DNA from 2 places in the Bacillus halotolerans genome. Region 2 is predicted to be linked to the other one. Evidence: predicted binding sites of a transcription regulator. Region 2 holds the regulator's gene; the other holds the start of a gene.
The links. The regulator LexA, encoded in region 2, represses DNA repair genes until DNA is damaged. The targets are predictions, from matches to a motif close to CGAACATATGTTCG.
Positions count from the first base shown of each region.

Region 1: a site for LexA is predicted at 3,753-3,766, ahead of ruvA (Holliday junction branch migration protein RuvA). Genes of this name have one in related genera too.

Region 1 is NZ_CP029364.1:3,456,641-3,464,455, reverse strand. It holds gene tgt (tRNA guanosine(34) transglycosylase Tgt) at 1-793, opposite strand, end outside; gene queA (tRNA preQ1(34) S-adenosylmethionine ribosyltransferase-isomerase QueA) at 820-1,848, opposite strand; gene DIC78_RS17750 (DUF2905 domain-containing protein) at 1,875-2,075, opposite strand; gene ruvB (Holliday junction branch migration DNA helicase RuvB) at 2,068-3,072, opposite strand; gene ruvA (Holliday junction branch migration protein RuvA) at 3,083-3,688, opposite strand; gene DIC78_RS17735 (sporulation cell-cell signaling protein BofC) at 3,827-4,336, opposite strand; gene DIC78_RS17730 (MFS transporter) at 4,384-5,691, opposite strand; gene iolG (inositol 2-dehydrogenase) at 5,775-6,800, opposite strand; gene DIC78_RS17720 (phosphotransferase) at 7,038-7,688, shown strand; gene DIC78_RS17715 (hypothetical protein) at 7,730-7,815, opposite strand, start outside.
Region 2 is NZ_CP029364.1:47,317-55,131, forward strand. It holds gene ynzD (aspartyl-phosphate phosphatase YnzD) at 58-231, shown strand; gene DIC78_RS00230 (YneF family protein) at 305-523, opposite strand; gene sirA (sporulation inhibitor of replication protein SirA) at 609-1,055, opposite strand; gene tkt (transketolase) at 1,208-3,211, opposite strand; gene DIC78_RS00245 (DUF896 domain-containing protein) at 3,386-3,619, opposite strand; gene DIC78_RS00250 (YneB family resolvase-like protein) at 3,683-4,336, opposite strand; gene yneA (cell division suppressor protein YneA) at 4,353-4,664, opposite strand; gene lexA (transcriptional repressor LexA) at 4,821-5,438, shown strand; gene DIC78_RS00270 (hypothetical protein) at 5,832-6,260, opposite strand; gene fosM (FosM family fosfomycin resistance protein) at 6,342-6,764, opposite strand; gene DIC78_RS00280 (DUF892 family protein) at 6,961-7,164, shown strand; gene DIC78_RS00285 (spore coat protein) at 7,161-7,460, shown strand; gene DIC78_RS00290 (YndM family protein) at 7,469-7,815, shown strand, end outside.

The DNA.
Region 1 (7,815 bases), 740 kb from region 2:
CGCGGATCGCTCCGTCAATCAGAGCATCCGGAGAACCGACTCCCATCAGATACCTCGGCTTATCCTTCGGTAAAAGCGGTGTCGTAAATTCAAGCACCCGGTTCATAACGTCTTTCGGTTCACCAACGGACAATCCACCTATAGCATATCCCGGAAAATCAAGGGAAATCAAGTCTTTCGCGCTTTGTGTACGCAAATCTTCGTATTCTCCCCCCTGAACAATACCAAACAGGCCTTGCTCGTCCTGCCGGGCATGGGCATTCAGGCAGCGTTCAGCCCAGCGGCTTGTCCGCTCAACTGACCGTTTCATGTAATCGTATTCTGCCGGATATGGCGGGCATTCGTCAAATGCCATCATAATATCAGAGCCGAGTGCGTTTTGGATCTCCATCGCTTTTTCCGGAGATAAAAACAGCTTATCTCCATTTAAGTGATTGCGGAAGTGAACGCCCTCTTCCTCTATATTACGAAACTTGCTTAATGAAAAGACCTGAAAACCGCCGGAATCTGTTAAAATTGCGCGGTCCCAGTTCATAAATTTATGGAGTCCGCCCGCTTCTTTTACAATATCCTGTCCCGGGCGAAGCCATAGGTGATATGTGTTGCTTAATATGATGCCCGCGTCCATTGCCTTCAGCTCTTCAGGCGCCATTGTTTTAACTGTCGCCAGTGTGCCGACCGGCATAAAAACAGGCGTTTCAAAGGAGCCGTGGGGAGTATGCACTCTGCCCAGGCGCGCCCCTGTTTGTTTGCATTCTTTTATAAATTCATAGCGTATTGGTTGTTCAGCCACTTTTTATGAGGCCTCCTGTTCTCAATTTATATAATCAGCATTGCGTCGCCGAAGCTGAAGAAACGGTATTCTTCTTCAACCGCATGGTTATACGCACGCAGAACGTTTTCTCTGCCTGCAAGCGCACTGACCAGCATAATCAATGATGATTTCGGCAAGTGAAAGTTTGTAATCATTCCGTCAATGGCTTTGAATTCATAGCCCGGATAAATAAAAATAGATGTCCATCCGCTTGATGCTTTAAATCGCCCATCATGTTCACCGGCAATCGTTTCAAGCGTGCGGGTTGAGGTCGTGCCGACAGAAATAATCCGTCCGCCCTTTTCCCTTACGCTGTTTAAAGCCGCGGCCGTTTCTTCTGACATTTGATAGAACTCTGCATGCATATTATGCTCTTCCACTTCATCGGCACTGACCGGACGAAACGTTCCGAGACCGACATGCAGTGTGATGAACTCAATCTGAACGCCTTTGTCCTTCAGCTGCTGTAAAATGTCTTCCGTGAAATGAAGTCCGGCTGTAGGCGCAGCGGCAGATCCGATTTCTTTTGAAAACACCGTTTGGTAACGCTCTCTGTCATCAAGCTGTTCCTTAATATATGGCGGAAGCGGCATTTCTCCGAGTGATTCCAGCACCTCGTAAAAAATACCGTCATATTGGAACTCAACTTTTCTGCCGCCATGCTCCAGCTCTTCCGTGCAGACAGCTTTTAATCTGCCGTCTCCAAATGTTACAACGGTTCCTTTTTTTACCCGTTTTGCCGGTTTGACGAGCGTTTCCCACCTGTCACCGGCTTCCTGTTTCAGCAAAAGCAGTTCTACTTTTGCCCCCGTATCCTCTTTTGTTCCGAATAACCGGGCAGGCAAAACGCGGGTATTGTTCAGCACGAGACAATCCCCTTCTTTAAAGAAACTGATGATCTGTTTAAACGAGCTGTCTGTCAGCTCTCCTGTATGTTTATCAAGCACCATCAGCCTTGAAGCGTCGCGCTGTACCAATGGCACCTGTGCAATTAAACGTTCCGGAAGTTCAAAATCAAATAAATCAACTTTCATAATTTCACCTTTATTCTAGTCTTTTGTTATTTCATTCTGCCGAAAAGATTAAGCAAGATTGATAATACCACACTTATGATAATACAAGTGACAACCGGGAAGAAAAACGTCACATTTCCTTTTTTTACAAAAATATCTCCCGGCATCTTGCCGACAAAATGCAAAACCGCTCCGATAATTAGCAAAACAGCACCAAGAATCATAATGATCTTAGGAAATTCAGTCATATCGGGGAGCCTCCATTTGAAAATGATGATAAACGGCCGGTGTGACGATCCTTCCCCGCGGCGTTCTCTGGATAAAACCGATTTGCAGAAGATACGGTTCGTACACATCTTCAATCGTATGCGGTTCTTCGCCGATCGTGGCTGAAATCGTATCAAGCCCCACCGGACCGCCGTTAAATTTTTCGATCATTCCCATCAGCAGCTTGTGATCAATGTGATCCAAGCCAAGACGGTCGACTTGAAGCCGCTCCAAAGCGTCCTGAGAAATCTCTTCTGTAATCCGGCTGTCGCCTAACACCTGTGCAAAATCCCGGACCCTTCTCAGCAGGCGGTTGGCCACCCGCGGCGTTCCTCTTGATCTTCTGGCAATCTCAAGCGCTGACGGCTGATCAATTTCAACCTCAAACACATCAGCCGTTCTCGTAACAATATCAGCAAGCTCTTCTTGTGTATAATACTCAAGCCGCGACATGACGCCGAATCGATCTCTTAACGGCGCCGTCAAAAGCCCTACTCTTGTCGTGGCGCCGACCAGTGTAAAAGGCGGAAGATCAAGACGGACTGAACGGGCAGAAGGCCCTTTTCCAATGACAATATCAAGACAAAAATCTTCCATTGCCGGATAAAGCACCTCTTCAATCGATCTGTGCAGCCTATGTATCTCATCGATAAATAATACATCCCCCGGCTCGAGCGCCGTTAAGATCGCAGCCAAATCACCCGGCCTTTCAATCGCAGGTCCCGAAGTCGTCCGCAACTCCACTCCCATTTCGTTGGCAACGATGGAAGCAAGCGTCGTTTTTCCAAGCCCTGGCGGACCGTATAAAAGAACATGATCAAGCGTTTCCTGTCTCATTTTTGCGGCATCTATAAAAACACGCAAATTCTCTTTTACCTTATGCTGCCCGATGTATTGAACCAGGCGCTGAGGCCTCAGGCTTTGCTCTATCACTGATTCATGGTTGTCTGCTTCACTTGAGACGAGCCGTTCATCCATGAACATCACCTTACTTCAATAGTTTTTGTAATGCTTTTTTTACGTACTGGTCTGTTGTCAGACCAATATCCTCTTTTAAGTGAGGAAGTACCTTTTTGATTTCTTTTTCGGCATAACCAAGTACCCTGAGGGCCTCGAGTGCTTCTTCAAGCGCCGTTTCTGCCGTTTGTTTTTCAAGTCTTTCTTCATGATTGAACAGATTTTCAATCATTTCAGGCACGACGTCAGCCAGCTTTCCTTTTAAATCAAGGATAATCTGGCGGGCAGTTTTTTTGCCGACACCCGGAAACTTGACTAAAAAGGCTTCATCTTCATTTTCAATTGCTTGAATGACCGCTCCCGGGTCACCTGATCCCAAAATGGCGAGTGCCCCTTTTGGACCGATTCCGGTCACATTTAACAGCTTTGTAAAGAGCGCTTTTTCCTCCCTTGTTGAAAAGCCGTATAGTAAAAACGCATCTTCTCTTACATGATGGTACGTAAAAATGGTTTCTTGACTTCTCTCCTTATATATAAACGGATTTGGCGTAAAAATCTGATAGCCGATGCCGCCGTTTTCTATCACAATATATTGGGGAGATACATAATCAATCGTCCCTTTAACAAATTCGATCACGAAAATTCACCTCTTTGACTGTTCTTCATTGTACCATAAAAACAGCCAAAGGCTTAAAGAAAAGTTAACATATGTTCGCTTCTCATTCATTGTTCCACGAAAAAAAAGACATGAGCACATGTCTTCAATCAGCAGTGGTCACCCGCTGTACGTCTTGATATGTTCTATGACATCTTCAAACTCCGCTTTCGTCCGAAACGGAATGCCTTTTTCGAGATTTTTTTGCATATGGCTCTCCAGTCTTTCTAAGTCAATTTGAAAAAAAGATTGAATCGGTTCAGAATCCGACTCCGGCCGTCCATGAAAGGTGGAAATTACTCCGCTGTCAGAAACGCCGATATAACCATTCACCTTGCTGAGCGGAGAAATATCGTCCACCTGCTTCCGAAATAGAACGTACCCATTTTTATGTTCGACAAGCGTCCATCCCGCATAATCCGCCCAAAAGTCATCCATGGACAGCACCTTTTCACGCTTATGCTCGATGCTGACCTCTCCATCCAAATACACTTTTTCAAGCTGCACATGCACTTGCAGCGGTTCATAGTGCTCCACTTCCGCCCCTGACGCGCGGGGAGCACCCATTAGAAAAGCTGCGGCTGAGCATAAAATCCCCAGCAACAGATACGCAGTGCTAAATCGTTTCACCCTTTACACCTCTTTGCACACGTTTATGACTAGTCTGACCAAAGAGGCTACTGCTTAACCGTTTCCTCAAAATTTGTTTGCACATTTTTCCTGACAAGCCGTTCCTCTGGATACATATCGGCGTGCCGTTCTGAAATCGTCAGAAATTGTGTCAGGAAAGCACTGAGAAAATATAATGCCGCAAAAATCCATATCACGCCGCCTGCGCCGAGCGGGCCGATAAAAAGGCTCACGATGCCGGGAGCAATAAAAGCGCACAGACCCGATCCCAGATTTAACACAGACATGGCAGCACCTTTGTTATCAGGCGCAAGCGTCGGCAAAAGCGCGCTTAATGGAACATATCCGGCCAGTGCCGCACCGTAGCAGCAGGCAATGATCATCAGCACCCAGTACTGATGCCCGATCAATTGCGGCGTGTAATAGAGCGCCAGTGTAAAAATGCCGCTGCCGACTCCGCCAAACCACATGACAGTATTGCGCCAGCCCAGTTTATCTCCGACCGCGCCGAAAATGATGTTAAATATAATGTTGACAAAAAACAGCGTCCCCCAAATTTGCAGCCATTCTGAAACAGAATAGCCGTAACGCGCCAAATAGGTCGGAAGAAATATCGCAAATCCGAATTGTCCGATAGCATTTATTGTCTTGACTACGCCGCCGATGCCGACTTTAGGATTTTCAAACATAATTGTAAACGCCTTCGACAGCTCTTTCCATTTCGGCTGATCTTGTTTTTGTACAGGCATAAATTTATCTTTATTAAAAAACAGTGCGAGAACTCCGCCTGCTGCCACAAATAGTAAAGCGCTCCAAAGCGTATTGATTTCTCCAATCGCCGGAACCGCATAGCTCGAATAAAACGGTCCAAGCACGTTCAGGCCGCACGTAAACATAAACCAAAACCAGCCGACGGCTTTACCAAGGATTTGCTGAGAGGTGCTGTATGATACCCATACAAGAAACGAGTATGCAAACAGCGGGTATCCCAAGCCCCTGAGCGCGTAGCTGCCCAAGAGAGCCGGATAGTACATATGAGGAATCGCCCAGCCGATAAAAGCAACCGAACCGAGGATAAAAGCAAGTAAACCGACCGTCATCGTCTTTCTTGGCCCCCAAGTCTGGACAAAGGTTCCTGATAGCCAAGCCGAAATCGTGACAGCAATGCCATACACCGTAAACAGCGAAGCAGATTGCTGCATACTGAGACCGTGATCAACAAGAAAAGGAGACAGCCATCCTTGCTCAAGTCCGTCTCCAACCATAAAGATGACCACACCAATATAACCCCAAATCATGTGAGAAGGAATACCGATTTTGTTTAAAGCATTTCCTTTAGCATGTGCTGTATTCATGATTTCCACCGCCTACTTTTTATAAAGTATCAATGGAATGTATATACCCAAGCTTGCTGTATTGTAATCCCTTTATCTGAATATTAAAAAACAATTTTTTCAGTATGTTCAATGCTGACAGGCATGCCTAAAGCGAGCGACTGCTGAGCCGCCCTTGCTATTCGTTCCGCCTGAAAGCCGTCCTCGCCGGTGCAGGCAGTCTCCCGATTGGTTTTGATCGCATCTGCAAACTGAAGAATCTCTTCTGTGTAGGCTTCCTTATAGCGTTCAAGAAAAAAGAAATGCGGTTTATCCTTCATGACAAAGTCAGCCGTTGACACTTCTACCGTCGTCGGCCTGCTGTTATCCGCTGCTGCCGAGCCTTTCGTGCCGAAAACCTCGACCCGCTGGTCATATCCGTACACAGCTTGACGGCTGTTGTCTATCACACCCATGGCACCGTTTGCAAATGTCAAGGTAATGACAGCCGTATCAATGTCCCCCAGCTCTGCAAAGGACGGATTCACCAAAGCCGCTCCTTTTGCATACAATTCCGTCACTTCACTTCCCATGATGTATCTCGCCATATCAAAATCGTGAATCGACATATCGATAAATAAGCCGCCTGATGTGCGGACATAATCAACATTCGGGGGTTCAGGGTCCCGTGACGTAATTTTTAATAAATGAGGCGGGCCGATTTCACCATTTGAGACAATGGTTTTGATTTTCTTAAAATGAGGGTCGAAACGGCGGTTAAATCCGACTTGCAGCTTAACCCCATGTTTCCGCACGGCCGCAAGTGCCTCCTTCGTTTCATCAGGAGAAAAACTGATTGGTTTTTCACAAAAAATATGTTTTTTCGCCTCAGCTGCTTCTCTGATGATTTGCGCATGTGTGTTTGTTGGCGAACAGATAAAAACAGCGTCAATATCAGGATCAAGCAATAAATCTCTATAGTCAGCGGTTATGTATTCAATGTGGTGACTGGCGGCCCAATCCTGTAAACAGCTTGCAGAAATATCAGAAACCGCTTTTATTTTCATATGAGGAATCCGATGTATATTTTGAACATGAAGTTTGCCGATGCGCCCTGCACCGATAATTCCTGTCACCATCTGTTTCGTCATAGCGTGTTCCCCCTTGATAGTTTACGAAAGCGCTTTATTTCAAATTAATAGTATCCCATTTGTAAGCGCTTTTCAAGGAGTGGAATCAACGTTTTCATGTCTCTTTTATCACAATCAAAGCTTATAGGTAGCCTTCTTTCCCAAGACCAGATACACTATATTTAGGCTCTTTTTCCTGAACAGTTTTGGATTTTCCTATAAACAACTGCATAAAATAGAGCAAAGAAGGTGAATGAAATGCTGACAAAAGCAGAGGCACTGGCCCATTCAGTCATATACCGCCAAAACAGCAGATTTGATAAAGTCAAAGAGAAACCCGAGGAATTAACATTGATCGGCAAGGGACGAAGCGCCTATGTGTTTGCCATAACAGAAGGTGACCGGAAAATGGCGCTGAAGGTATTTTTTCCGGAGTATCAAGCGACAGCCGTCAAAGAAGCAGCGATTTATGAAAAATTAGCCGGATCCGCATTCTACCCTGACATTTATGAAACTGGTGATTCATTTATTTTAATGGAATATATTAAAGGCGATACCTTTTACAACTGCCTGAAAAAAGGCATCGCGATCAGCGACGATATGATTCAGCAGGTAGAGGACGCACTTTCTGACGCCCGTGCAGCCGGCCTCAACCCGTCAGACATTCATTTGCGCAATCTGATTCTGACAGAATCCGGAGCAGTGCGGGTCATTGATGTTGCGAGATTTGAACAGACGAAAACGTGCACGCAGTGGGACGATTTAAAAACGGCGTATCATACGCTTTATAAAAAGCCGATTTTCCCGAAAAAAATCCCGGGCTTTTGGCTTGAGGTTATTGCTTTTTTATATAAAAAAGTTTGGTTTCAGAAGCACTTTGCACAACGGAAAAGAAAATATTTTTCATAGAAAAGGCAGCCGCATAAGCGGCTGCCTTTATCATTTTATTTTTACTTTCTGACAGCAGAAATTAAATTCATTTGTTCAGGCGACAGCTTGATGCGATATCCTCTCACACTCAAATAAACCGCGTCTG
Region 2 (7,815 bases):
TGGATATAATATAAACATTCACTTTTGAAGATCTAATGTATGAAAGGATACATCCCTGTGATTAGAGAGCATCTATTAAATGAAATTGAAAAAAAAAGAGCAGAGCTGCTGCAAATTGTCATGGCGAACGGAATGACATCTCATATTACGATAGAACTCAGTCAGGAGCTTGACCATCTTCTCATACAATATCAAAAGCAGCGCCTTCGAGCAGTAGCGGGTGATGAATGATTGCAAAATAAAAAACCCGATAAAGGGTTTTTTATTTTATAACCATGTTTCTCTATATCATAATCTTTACGTATTATTTCGTTTGATTATTCATGGCTTTCATCATTTGATTGATTTTCTTTTGAGAAGGTTTCATTCCCATTTGCATCATCATCATGCGTAACATTTGTTCATTAATAGGCGGATTCTTTTTAAGGTAGCTCATCATATATTTACGAGCAATAAAAAACCCGAGTGCAACACCTATGAGCAGTGCAACAACGCCCACTAGGATGCCAACCCATAAAGTCATTTTATTTCCTCCTTCATGTTGTCTAGTTTAAAGTGTACTAAACCAAAAGCTATTATACAACATTTACATCTCTTTTTCTTCGGTTTTAGACAAAATTTCTTTCTTTCACCGGATTTAACCACCCATACCGCTTCGTATTGAAATCCATTGCAAGAAAGCAAGGGCTTACTTTGCGAAGAACTTCAAAAAATATCGTTTCCGCCTCGTAATCTCCGTTAGCAACAATTTCAATCATGTGTTCTTTCATCATAAAAGACGCTTGTCCCTTTGCTTTTGGGAGAGATAATCTATAAATATAATCCAGCTGTGTATAGTTTGTATTGTTCAAATTCATTTTTAACCGCTGATGCATATGTAAAATCGGAATGGGTTTCGTAATATATTGAATTTGTTTCTCTGTCATTTCATACTGCTGCCTCGTCAGGCTTGTCCAATGATAGTCTTGAAACAGATCAAACATAACCGATTCCCGCCCGAAATAGTGATTGGCAAATTCCTCTTTGATCAGGTACGTATAGTAGTGACGTTCCATCTTCTCATCCCCTTTTCCAGCAGCATTTCATTTGCATTCTATTATACAAAAGAAGAGAAGAAAGAATTGTCTATTACTGTTAAACAGCCAATACTATTTTTGTCGGATAAACAAGAAAAAGAGGATGATTTGACTCATCCCCTTTGAAAAACTTATTTATTGATTAATGCTTTGACTCGATCCACAACGTTTGCAACTGAGAAGCCGTATTCATTGATAATGGTTTCGCCAGGAGCGGAGGCGCCGAATTTGTCAATACCGAGCACGTCTCCTTCAAGCCCTGTGTATTTGCCCCAGCCAAATGATGAGCCCATTTCAATCGCAAGACGTTTTCTCACATCTGACGGAAGCACGGAGTTTTTGTATTCATCCGATTGTTTCTCAAAACGATCTACTGAAGGCATGCTGACGACAGAAACATCAATATTTTCTTTTGCCAATTCTGCCTGTGCCTCGATTGCGAGGCCAACCTCTGAGCCCGTAGCGATGAGAAGAGCGTCAGGTGTTTCGTTTTTAGACTTAGAAACAACATATGCACCTTTTTCTACACCAGCCAATGCCTCTTCAGCTGTTTGGTCGATTGTAGGAAGGTTTTGACGTGTCAATACAAGCGCTGTTGGGTGATTTGTGCTCTGCACCGCAAGCTTCCAAGCCGCTGCTGTCTCATTACCGTCTGCAGGGCGGATTAAAGAAAGGTTAGGCATTGCCCGTAATGAAGCAAGCTGCTCAACCGGCTCGTGAGTCGGTCCATCTTCACCGACCGCGATACTGTCGTGAGTAAAGACATATGTCACAGGAAGACCCATTAATGCTGCAAGGCGAATGGCCGGACGCAAGTAATCAGAGAAGACAAAGAATGTTCCGCCGAATACACGAAGTCCGCCGTGAAGCGCCATACCATTTAAGGCTGCACCCATAGCAAATTCGCGAACACCAAACCAGAAATTTTTTCCTGAGTAATCAAGCGCTGTATAATCACCGGAATTTTTAATCGTCGTTTTGTTTGATCCTGCTAAGTCTGCAGAACCGCCGACAAAGAACGGAATTTTATTCGCAAGGCCGTTCAGAACTTCACCTGAAGAGGCACGGGATGCCAGACTGCTTCCTTTTTCATAAACAGGCACCTCTTGATCCCAGTCTTTCGGAAGTTCTCCTTTGATAGCCAGCTCAAGCTGTTCAGCGAGTTCCGGATAAATTTCTTTATATTTAGCGAATTGGTCATTCCATTCCTGTTCCTTTTTCTCGCCGGATTCTTTTACTGTTTTTGCGAAATGCTCATATACTTCTGACGGAACGTAGAAATCTTCTTCATACGTCCATGCATAAGCTTCTTTTGTTAATTTACTTTCTTCTTTGCCAAGCGGAGCACCGTGAACACCGGAAGTGCCGGCACGGTTAGGAGAACCGAAACCGATTGTCGTTTTTACTTCAATCAATGTAGGTTTCTTGTCGTTTTGGCGTGCTTTTTCAATTGCCGCAGATAATTCTTCAATATTGTTTCCATCTTCAACGTAAAGAACTTCCCAATTCATCGCCTCGAAACGCTGTTTCACGTTTTCAGAGAATGAACGATCCAGATCTCCGTCCAAGGAGATGTCATTAGAATCGTATAATACGATCAGACGGCCAAGCTGAAGATGGCCTGCAAGTGAAGCGGCTTCAGAAGAAATACCTTCCATTAAATCGCCGTCACCGCAAATGCTGTATGTATAGTGATCGACTACATTGAATGAATCGCGGTTGTAAGTTTCGGCTAAATGGCGTTCTGCGATAGCCATTCCGACCGCCATTGCGATTCCTTGTCCAAGCGGCCCTGTTGTTGCATCAACACCGGCTGTATGTCCGAATTCCGGATGCCCCGGTGTTTTGCTGCCCCACTGGCGGAATCCCTTAAGATCTTCAATGCTAAGATCATACCCGCTTAAATGAAGCATGCTGTATAAAAGTGCTGATCCGTGTCCCGCAGATAAAACAAAACGGTCGCGGTTAAACCACCCAGGGTTTGCCGGATTTACATTCATAAATTTTGTCCATAGCGTATATGCCATTGGCGCTGCCCCCATAGGCATACCAGGGTGACCAGAGTTTGCTTTTTCAATAGCGTCTATTGATAGTGTGCGAATGGTAGCAACTGATTTCTTTTCAATTGTATCCATAAAAATCCCCTTCCTTATATGTTGTACCCTTTCATCATAAATGTCTGACGACTTTTTCTCAACTGTTTCAGCTTAAATTTGAGAGAAACTTGATGAATTTTGTCGCTTGAAGAAAGCGCTGTTGTTTGTAGTATATACAAAAGAGGAATACGATATTGCCGTATTCCTCTTATATTAGTGAAGTCTGTTATTATTTTTTTCTCTTTTTAACTTTTCAGGTGTTACGTCATTGCCTTCAGGATCAATGATTTTTACACTTTTTAATGTGTTTTTCATAGAAGAACGAAATCCTTTTAGGTACTCTTGACGGAGCTTTTGCTGTTCAGCTTTTTCTTCTTCTGTAATAACGCCAGCTTTAGCTTTTGCGGCAAGTTCATTGATTCTGGCAATTTTTTCGTTTGAAATCATGATAAACTCCTTTATTGCATTTTGTCTATATACTACTAAAACAAGAGGAGTTTTACAACTGATTCACTCGCCTGTCTGCTCATTCTCTATGTATTCCTGAAAACGCCGATGGACTGTCGCCTTTGACACATCATAGCCAAAACCTCTCAACGTAGCCGCGATTTCAGCAAACGTCAGTTTATTCGCTCTCAACCGGACAATCTCCGAGATCGGAACTTCTATTCTTTCTTTTCCGCTGTTTTCATGCTGGTTTTTCAGGTTCTTTTGTGGCTTAAAACCATTTTTCACTGCGCGTTTCATTCCGCGTTTAATTTTCATGTTGTGGATTTTCCGCTGGTATTCCTCCACAATGCTGACGATTTCCAGCACCATAGAGTCAGCCTCTGATAACTCCAGCTCACCTCTGTGAGCGGTCGTATATACTTTCACACCTTCCCTGTAAATACAATGAAGAAGTGCAATTTTCGCGTTTCCCCGGCCGAGTCTTGTTTCATCCTGAACTAAAATCACATCAATATTTGAATTCTTGATATGATCAAGCAAATCAAATACACCATCCCGGTCCATTTCATATCCGCTGGCTTTTTCAGAAATCACTTTGACGACTTCCATGCCGTTCTCGGCAGCAATGGCCGTAAGCTCCTCCTCCTGCCGCTTTAATGAGGTTTCTTGCTGTTCTTTATTTGTGCTTACTCGGGCATAAATGAGTGCTTTCACCTTCTACCTTTCCTCTCTATTTAACAGTAGCCAGTTCGTATGCAGCCGGGTGTTCCTTTTTTAATGGAATCACCAATTCATCCCCCGGCTGAATCTCAGACGTCTGGAGATTATTTTTTTCAGCTACCCATTCAACAAAATCACTTTTATTTATCTTTTTTGAGTCATCCACCTGATCAGCAAGCGACCAGAGCGTATCCCCAGACTGAACTTTTATTTTAACATATTGATTAAGCTCCTGGTCGCTGCTTGTATATGACAACAGAAGGATAACCACGCTTAGAATCACAGTGAACAGGCCGACAAAAATAATAGATTCTTTATTCATGATAACAACCTCCGACAAGAATGTTTGTTCGCTTTTTTATAATTTCAGTATATACGAACAAACGTTTCTGTCAATTGTTTTTTTCGAACCTATGTTTGTACTGTCAGGAAAATCATGCTATAATCTATTTAAAATCGACGTTTAGAGGTGCAAAAAATGACGAAGCTATCAAAAAGGCAACTTGATATCCTCCGTTTTATTAAAGCAGAGGTTAAATCAAAAGGATATCCGCCTTCGGTTAGAGAGATCGGAGAGGCTGTCGGCCTTGCGTCCAGTTCTACTGTCCACGGCCATTTGGCCCGTTTGGAAACAAAAGGGCTGATTAGACGCGATCCGACAAAACCAAGAGCGATAGAAATTCTGGATGAAGAAGTAGAGATTCCAAAAAGCCAAGTCGTTAATGTACCGGTAATCGGAAAAGTAACGGCGGGCTCACCTATTACAGCGGTTGAAAACATTGAAGAATACTTCCCGCTTCCTGACCGTATGGTTCCTCCGGATGAGCATGTGTTTATGCTGGAGATCATGGGTGACAGTATGATTGACGCAGGTATACTTGATAAGGACTATGTTATTGTAAAACAGCAAAACACGGCGAATAACGGTGAAATCGTAGTGGCGATGACAGAAGATGATGAAGCTACGGTAAAACGTTTCTATAAAGAGGATACACACATTCGCTTACAGCCTGAAAATCCAACCATGGCTCCGATCATACTGCAGAATGTCAGCATATTAGGAAAAGTAATTGGTGTGTTCAGAACTGTCCATTAAACTATTGAACTATCAGTTACAAAGAATAAACCCCCTCTTCCTTTGCGGAGTGGGGGTTTTGTTTTAAAAAAAAGCAGGCTCGCCCTGGCTTAGGTGCGAACCTGAATAGGAGGAAAAAGAACATCATGTTTACACCATAATTATCCATCATTCAATTGTTGAAGTCAAGAAATTTTCTTTCCTTAACGAAACTTTTTTTAAAAAAAGTGCTGTTTAAAAAATTAGACGTTCTTTTCTTATAAATGTTTCGATTTTCGGACGTGAAAAGATGAGTTATACTCTCCTCTTTTATATTGAGCGAGGCAAAAGGAAATATACTGAATATTTAGTACATAGTTTATTTAGTTAATTTATTCCGCAAAAAAAGCTCACTTCTTTTCAAAAATGTGAGCATCAATCAAAATTAAAATATTCTACACCATAGCGGCCTTTTACATGAACACTTGCACAGTTTTCTGAATGTTCTTCAGCTAATATTCGATACCGGTGATAAGGTTCAATGGAAACCTTATCGTGAGCGCTAAAGTCAAACCAATTACCGGTGAATTGTTTTGTGCTTAACGTAGTATAATCCCCTGCAAGTCCCATTCGCTGAAGCTTAATGTTAACTGAACAAGTGTTCACTCCTAATATCGTAAATTGGTATCCTAAAAAATAATCCATTGCCGGTACATCACTAATGTTTTCTACATAAAGCGCTTTTGTTCCGTCATTTAGAATAAAGTCGGTTTTATGCTCAAAATGTGAAGTTGCTGCATGAATGGTCCCGGTTCCAAAAACACATAGCAAAACAGCTGTCATGAGCAATATTTTATTTCTCAACTGCAATCCCCCTCCTTTACCATATATTAACCCCATAAGATAAATATGTATATTCCCTGTTACTCTGTTTCCCGTGCTTTTTCAATCGTTAAAATCCATGTGGGTTTTAGCTTGCTTATAATATTGAAGTCTGTCTTGAAGAGTTCCTGTATGGAATTCAAATTTATGGCCGTCAGGATCAGTGTAATAAATTGATTTTCGATCACGTACATCTCGTTCTCTCCCAGACAAAATAGTAACATGAAGGTTTTTTAATTTTGCGGACATTTCTTCAAACTTGCTTTCCTCAATTGTAAAAGCGATATGGGTATAAGAAGCGTTAATATCATTTCTGGGAATGTCACGCTCTTCGTTGAGAGCCAGCCATATGCCGTTTAAATCGAAATATGCAGTGCTCTTTCCTTTAACCAGCAGTTTAGCATCAAAGACATTTTGATAAAACTCGATGGAAGTCAGTAAATCAGAAACAGAAAATAACAAGTGATTGATCCCTTTGATCTCCACTGTGTCTCCTCCTTAGTATTTAAAGATAGATGATTAAAAACCAGTGAATAATTGATTATTTTAACAGAAGCTCATCCCACCCCTTGTGTACGGGCATTGCAGCCAGAAAGTTTCAAACGACCAGCAAAAAATACCAGTGTAAACAAAAGCAATTTGTTCAAAATAAACCATATTACTTCAGAAGGGAATGACCGTTATGAATGGCTACGGCCTTCATGAAACGTTGGAATTGCACGAATTGCTTACGTTTAAGAATCTTTGTTTGACAAAATCTTCAACCATGACGGGACTTGTACAAGATGAAGAATTAAAGAGTATTCTTGAGCAGGATGCTCAAAAAACAAAACAGCAGGTTGCGCGTTTGCAGGAATTGCTGTCAGTGAGAGGTGAACAAGCGTGAATGAGTTCTTTCAAAAATTAGCCGGAATGGGCAGCATGACCGAACAAGTGATCGCAACGGATTTTTTAATATCGGCAAAGACAGGCGTAAGGAATATTGCAGCTGCCATCACAGAATCTTCTTCCCCAGAAGTCAGGGAAACGCTGCAGCAATATTTACATGACGCGATGAATACCCATGAACAAATTTTTCATTATATGGCTGCAAAGGGTTTTTATCATTCTAAAGATTTAACTCAGCAAATAAGTGTCGATCTTGAGGCTGCAGATACCGCTAAAGATTTGCCACAAATATAGGTGATCAAATGAAACATATTATCGCTCTTGCTTCTAAGACAGCTTTAACTCTTGCCCTATTGTATGTGATTTTGGATAGAGTTTACCATGCTTCCTTTTTAAGTGTGCTGTTTATTGCATTTTTCTTAAGCTTTGTAACATACCTTTCCGGTGACATCCTGATCTTGCCGAGAACCAGCAATATGATAGCTTCACTGGCTGACTTCGGACTTTCACTCGTTATTCTTTGGGTCTTTCTTGAAACGCAAACTAGAAACGGTTTCTCACCGTTTGCAGCCGCTCTGATTGCGTCTGTCTGCCTTACTGTTTTTGAATATTTTTTTCACCGGTATTTACTGAAAAATGTGCTGGATGA